One region of the Paenibacillus lutimineralis genome, then DNA from elsewhere that is predicted to be linked to it. Evidence: riboswitches for the same ligand, from Rfam matches in the RefSeq annotation. Region 1 holds a riboswitch; each other region holds the start of a gene.

Region 1 (2,325 bases):
GTTAACACAACTTTTGTTAAAATACTCTCTGTATCGGCGACAGGCGCCGACGAGTCATAGATGTCATCCGTCTTTCCATACTCTGATTCCTGCACACTTTCCTGCACGGTTTCTTGTACAGTTTCCTGTACGGCTTCTTGCACTGTTTCCTGCACGCTTGCCGATGCATTGGCCGTCCAGGTGGATACGCCAAACAGCGATTGAATCAGAAGCAGCAGGGCCACAATGATTCCACTTATTTTTTTCTTCATGATCTCTCCTCAGTCTCTACATCACCCTCATAATGTTCGGTTCCGATCTTGCTTACCGTGCGCAAATCGGGCCATATATTCCATTGAATTGTATGCCGATAAGGGACCTGCCAGTCCATCACCTCCACTTATTTCTATTGGCGCACGATTCATTGTGCTTGTTTTTTCCTTCAGAACCAAAGGGCTTCTTGCATTATACCGACCAGATCTTTACAATTTCTAGACAAACTCAAACAAGCCTTGGACCTTTCGTCCAAAGCTTGGGTTAATCGTATACTGATTAGTAATATTTAGCTGCCGAATAGAGAGAGGCGTCTTTAATCATTTTAAATTCGGCCCCTCTGACTTTCCAGCTTGCATCGACGGTTGTGTCAATGGTTACCCACTTCCCGTTCAAATAAACTTCATTCCAGGCGTGGTAAACATCGACGTATTGCGATGTTCCCATAACCAGCTTGGCCGGAATGTCGATGCTCCGCAGCATGGAAGCGAATAGGGAGGCATAGTCGTAGCATATCCCCTTCTGCCCTGCAATCGTACGGTTGATATCGGGAAGGTAGTCCGTCAACTTGCTGGATGCAATAGCTTTGTCATATTGGATCGTCCCGATAATATATTCGTAAACAGCCTGTACCTTCTCTTCGTCGGATTGGGTAGACCGAGTTAGCTTCTTCGCAAGCTGAACAGCCTTGTCCCTTTCGTTCCAATCGATATTCTGTACAGAGTTCAAAAACACTTTGCTGTCATTCGTCAGTTGAAGCGTAACTGGCGCTTCCTGAACGATCTGATATTTGGTGCCGCTGACTTGTTCCAGCACGATGACCGTGTAATCACCGTTACCCATCTGAAGTGGAAATGCTTCCTGCTGTTTGTTCGGCGAAAGCACATATGTATAATTATCTTGACCTTTCGTGATCATGAGCTTCGTCTTGACATCGGCTTTTACGTCATATCGAATGACAACCGCACCACGGTCCAGTTGCTCCAAGCCCAGCCAATCCTCAGATTGTGCAGCTTGTACAGCCGGGGCCCACATCAGTAACGCAAAAAGTCCTACAATAACGAAGACTACGTTACGCATGTTATAAAACTCCCTTCGGTGGCCAGGCTGCCATTGACATTTCGTCAAGAAGGCCCTGTAGCTTTGCGTCCTTGTCTTTCGACAAGTTTGCCATTATCGTATTAGAGTTTCACAGATTTTAATGAATGCTTGTCCAATAAAAAACAAAAAAAGCATATTCGTTCGGTAGCTGGCTGCCATTGACATTTCGTCAAGAAGACCCTATAGCTTTGCGTCCTTGTCTTTCGACAAGTTTGCCATTATCGTGAGTAGCTTTCTATTAAGTAAATCTATCATATCAAACAACTCTATTTCCATCAAGAGGAAATTGGCCCTCCCTCATGAGCGTAAACGTTCTCGGCATAAGTAACCGATTCTTCATTATCACAAATGATCACTCTTCTCCCATCTCGTAAGTCATTGCCTAATATCCCGCCAAGCTGAAATTTAGTTTGCTGTCACATATCCAGCCTTTTTCTAATTTCGTTGTCTTTAATAGGGTAAATTCTTTCTACTGGTAGATTCTTGGAATTTAGTTTCCCCTGCTTTCGCTGTATATTCCATTTCTTCACAAGCGGTGTCAAATCCTCAATGCGGTAAATTCCATCGGCGAGAAATTCTTTTAAGGTGATTCCTTTTAGACCGATTTGAATGGCTGCACGATTTATGGAATTGCCGTTCACATTTCTATCGGGATCCCACTGGCAATAAACTGTTGTTTCCTCAAATGCCTTTTCCCATTGAGTTGAACCTTTGTATATCATTGAGTCTGGTGAGGTTAGCACCGCTTTCCTCAACAATTCATTAAATTTTTCCATATGTACATCCAGAGCCAAAATACATTCCTGATTTTTCTTTGTCCCCCAATTAGACCGATACATCATCCACAAAAAGGATGGTTTTATCCATGTCATGCGATTAATATTGAAGCTTTCGCCGAAAGTCTGTAAGGCAACTGCTTCTTTTGCTATTACTGGATTATACGCCTGATAAACCCGAATACATTGTCTATCA
Region 2 (2,325 bases), 200 kb from region 1:
TTCGCCGGATGAAGTATATGCTACGGTTGATATGGCTCTGATCGATGAGTTCTCCGCGCAGACGACGTTCCTCAAGATTGGTTCATCGCCGAGCTTTATCAAACGAGGGAATGAGGTTATACCGATTACGGCTAGCAATCTACCGATTGGGATCATTCAGGATATTGAGATTGATCTGGTTACGGTGCAGCTGCTTCCTGGCGACATTTTGATTATGATGACGGACGGAGTGTATGATGCTCCCGGTTATGCTGTGAATAAGGAACTGTGGATCAAACGGATGATCTCGGAGATTCATGCGGATGACCCGCAGGAAATCGCCGACTGCCTGCTGGAGACAGTGATTCGCTATCAGAAAAATACGGTCCATGATGATATGACAGTTGCAGTAGCTAAAATTGATCATTTGTTGCCCGAGTGGGCGACCCTGCATATTCCCGGAATATCAAGGCTGGAGCGACCGCGGACTGTAAGCTGACACGTGATAAGCAGTCATTTTTTAGCAGGATAGGACTTAAGTAGCGAATCAAAAGACGGTAAAATTCATACAACGTACACAATTATGGTATTATTTATCATGGGAATGATTTGAAAATCATAGTAAGATTATCATGTCGTGTTGTCGAAATTTGTTAGATAGATCCATCCATTGAACTAATTTTATACATGTTTGGGCAAAGCTATCGAAAGGTAGTGACGCAAAGCTATAGGGACTAATTCTCCTTATGGGGGTATGTCAGCCAGTTGCTAAAAGAGGTAACCTATAGTGTTTGCTATGCGGTTATCTTTTTTTTTGCCTAAATTTTAGGTGGATCTACTTATTGAAGGGAGAATGTAAAAAAAAACGAATTTATTGAAAGGAATTATGCTTAATTCCAAGTCACTATCTGGAACGAAAAGGAGACTGAATATGAAGATTTTTGGTTTTTTTAACCGTTTGAGCATTGTCACGAAAAATATGTTGTTAACGAGTGTCTCTATTCTGATGACTGGTGTTATCTTGATTGCTGCCAGCTACTATATTCAAGGTGCCGTATTAACCAATCAGTTGGAGGACAACTCACAGAAGGTCATGGAGGCCTGGAAGGACAGGATCACTCCGGAAGAAGCCAAAGCGGCGGTGACAGACACGGATCGCAATTCGGAGCTTCAGAAGAAGCTGACGAAGGTATTTGATGACTTGTCAGCGACTCACCCTGATGTTGCACAAGGTTATATCTTTGGAGCGAAGGTAGAGAACGATAGTACCCAGATGATTGCTTTTCCGACGGCAATCCTTGATATGTTCGAGGGTGAGGGCTTATTCCTGGGCGATATGCTTGGACAGCCTGCTTACCATGTGAAGGGCGTCGAGGAAATGCTGAAGACAAAGAAAATTACGTTCACAAAGCCTTATAAGGACGATTACGGTGTTTGGTTAACGGTACTCTATCCGGTTCAGGACAAGAATGGTGAAATATTCTCATACATAGGCATGGATTTCGATGCCAGTCTAATTATGACCGGTCAAACCGATTTGCTGAAATATACGGTTCTCGCACTTATTGCCATTCTGATCGTTATTTTGTCGTCTCAATATTTCACGACCCGGAGGACATTTGCACCCGTGAAGGATCTCATGTCCGCATTGGACAAGCTTAGCAAAGGCGATTTCAGCGTACAGTTGAAGACGGATGAGAGCGAACTGGGTCAGGTGAATGAGAAGTTTAATGCAACGGTTCGCAATATGAATGAACTGGTAGCGACGATCAAGACGGTCTCTATTCAATCGGCGGATCAATCGAAGATTCTGTTCGAGACGCTGGAGACGAATCATGAGAGCTCTATGGCGATCAGCGATAATATTGAAGAAATCTCCGAGAAGGCCTCGCAGCAGAGCAAGTCGATCTCCGAGAGTGTGACTTCACTGGAAGAGATCAATTCAGGCGTAGGAACGATTGCTAGCAGCACTTCAGCGTTGTCGGACGCATCAATGGAGATGAAGGACAAGTCTGAGATAGGACGGGATAATATCGGCGGGGTTATTAAGCAGATGGATTCCATCCAGCAATCCGTGCAGCAATCGGTCGTATCGATAGAACAATTGCAGAGACGTTCCGGGCAAATTGAGGAGATCGTACAGGTGATTACACAAATCGCCGAACAGACCCATCTATTGTCGTTAAATGCCAGCATTGAGGCGGCCAGAGCAGGTGAGGAAGGGCGAGGCTTCGCAGTTGTAGCTAACCAGGTGAAGAAACTGGCCGAGGAGTCCGCCAAGTCTGCAGAGCAAATCGCTGATCTGGTTCACTATATCCAGAAAGAGACAAGCACAGCCGTCGCCGC
Region 3 (2,325 bases), 260 kb from region 1:
ATCCGGTTATTCTCAACGGTGATCCCTTGCGCATATATCTTAATGGCCCGTTTGGCATTATGATCGAATGTATTGCCGACAATGACACTCTTCGTATTCGTGCCCTGCTTGCTATCCACATTCGGATCCTCGTAATAAATACCGTCTCCATCATCCGCCGGTCCAATATGATGAATATGAGAGTTCTTGATAGCAACGTTCACCGCTGCCTTCTCCTTGGAGCCCCAGGTCGTCGTCACGTAAATTCCTCTTGAAATCAAGCTGCCAGCAGTTAGATTCACCGCGGAGATATTCTTCACTTCTGTGGAATCAATCTCTATCTGATTGGAATTCCCGTACACGACGATTCCCGACACAACGCCAGTATAATAGTCACTGGCCGGGTCCTTGCTATGCGTAGCGTTCGAGACAATACTCTTCTTGACCTTCACATCGCTGCTTCCACCGCTGATAACAAGCACGCGATTCACAGCCATATTGCCGTCCAGTGTGATGTCGCTGATCGCAATATGACTTCCCGTAGCCCTCATCATCTCCCAGCCGAAGCTGCGATTGCTGGCTTGAATTACAGAGCTTGCTCCATCACCGATAATCGTCGTATTCCCTTCGACAATCAGCGTCTTCTCCGGATTCACCTTATACGTTCCAGCCGGAAAATACACGCGGCCCCCGCGGCCCGCTGCCGCATCAAGCGCCTGCTGTACAGCGGACGTATCGTCCGTGCTTCCATCGCCAACTGCACCATAATTCTTCACATTCAATTCCGTACTTCCAGCTGCCGATGCAACTGCTGCAGCGTTACCTGGAACAGGCATGATTACACCGCTGAGCACTATAATTAAAGCTATGAAAACTATGTTTCTGAATACACGGTTCATCATCATAATCACTCCTAGGATAAAAAAATAGAAGGCCCCTTGTCTCAGGACCTCCTACTCTCATATCCTAAGAACCTTCGGGAACTGGCTGGCATGTGAGAGTTGTCGTCTCACGAAGCCCCTATAGCTTTGCGTCCCGCGCTTTCACGCGGTTTGCCGTTTCGTCGTTCTCATATTCAATTCGGAGTTTCATAGATTCATAGTTTTATAGTATGCGAGTAATCTATCAAAGTTGAATCGAAATCAGCCTTTATTTCAACAATATTAGTCTATTAAATATTAACATATTCTCTCATAATCTGTAAATCTATTTTCCTATTTCTCTCTCATTATATTGATAGGTCGAGTCCTTCTTATTACCCGGGTTCCTCTCCTTAATATCCCACTGTCTCGCCGCATCGGTGTATATTGGAATCACCTCGCCTAATACATGAGACACTGAATAGAGAGAGATAAGTCTGTCGCGGTTCGTGCGAATGTCGGCTCTCAGTTGTGGATTGTCGAACAGCTCCCAGATACGTTCAGCGAATATAGACGGCTCGTCCAATCCAACTAGAAAGCCGTGTGTCCCCGGCTCTACCAAATCTCGATTCCCCCGCACATCTGTAGCGACTACAGGCAAACCGGTAGCGATTGCCTCCATAATATTTACAGGCAGCCCTTCCTGTCTGCTGGACGACACGGCGATATCCGCCAATGCATAGATCTGATCCATATCCGTACGATGGCCGAGAAAGGTAACGAGATTTTCCAATCCCAACCGGCTCACCTGCTCCCGATATTGTCCTTCCAATGCACCTTGCCCAGCCAAAAGCAGCCGAAAACGGGGAATTCTCTCTCTCAATAGAGACACAACCTCCAGGAGATAGGCCTGATTCTTACGTTGACTTAACTCGGCAGCATAAATCATGATGAACTCGTCAGAATCGATGCCATGCATTTCCCTTAGCTGCCTCTTCTCTTGTTCATGGGCAGGCTTATATTTGTCAAAATCGATTCCGACCCCATGTACATAAGCGATCGCTCCTGCCTTGAATTGATGGTCTAGTGCCCGGTTGTAATCCTCCGCATTCATTGTTAATAAACAGTCAGTATAGCGAGATAAATACTTCTCTACCGGATAATAGAGCAGCCAATTCTGGAATGAAGCGCCCTTGAAGAAATGGAATCCATGAGCAGTATAGAGAACCCGCGTGCCTGTGCGGCGGGCCTGTCTCGCTGCAAGTCGGGTCAATACTCCTCCCATCGGAGTGTGGCAGTGGATGATCTCATAATTATTTTCCCGTACAATATCCTTCAACTGCCGATAAGCCCGCCAGTTATCCAGCTTGAATGGAGAACGCTGAATCGGAATATTGAACTGCTTGTCCACATAGGGAACGGCCTCCGTTCCATAAGTTGCAGCGTGTACCTCCCAACCCTGCTCCTGAAACCAGCGCAGATACGG

Evidence for each region. Region 1 has a riboswitch for cyclic di-GMP ahead of EI981_RS28215 (transglutaminase-like domain-containing protein). Riboswitches for the same ligand answer to the same signal wherever they lie in the genome.
Region 2: another riboswitch for cyclic di-GMP. It lies ahead of EI981_RS00275 (methyl-accepting chemotaxis protein); the one in region 1 lies ahead of EI981_RS28215 (transglutaminase-like domain-containing protein).
Region 3: another riboswitch for cyclic di-GMP. It lies ahead of EI981_RS27155 (glycosyl hydrolase family 28-related protein); the one in region 1 lies ahead of EI981_RS28215 (transglutaminase-like domain-containing protein).

What each region holds. Positions count from the first base shown of each region.
Region 1 covers NZ_CP034346.1:6,354,178-6,356,502, forward strand. Annotated here, with positions in the region: gene EI981_RS28210 (LPXTG cell wall anchor domain-containing protein) at 1-251, opposite strand, end outside; gene EI981_RS28215 (transglutaminase-like domain-containing protein) at 532-1,332, opposite strand; cyclic di-GMP riboswitch class I at 1,347-1,434, opposite strand; cyclic di-GMP riboswitch class I at 1,494-1,580, opposite strand; gene EI981_RS28220 (DUF4291 domain-containing protein) at 1,770-2,325, opposite strand, start outside.
Region 2 covers NZ_CP034346.1:57,385-59,709, forward strand. Annotated here, with positions in the region: gene spoIIE (stage II sporulation protein E) at 1-478, shown strand, start outside; cyclic di-GMP riboswitch class I at 664-752, shown strand; gene EI981_RS00275 (methyl-accepting chemotaxis protein) at 911-2,325, shown strand, end outside.
Region 3 covers NZ_CP034346.1:6,095,896-6,098,220, forward strand. Annotated here, with positions in the region: gene EI981_RS27155 (glycosyl hydrolase family 28-related protein) at 1-881, opposite strand, end outside; cyclic di-GMP riboswitch class I at 955-1,046, opposite strand; gene EI981_RS27160 (glycosyltransferase family 4 protein) at 1,186-2,325, opposite strand, start outside.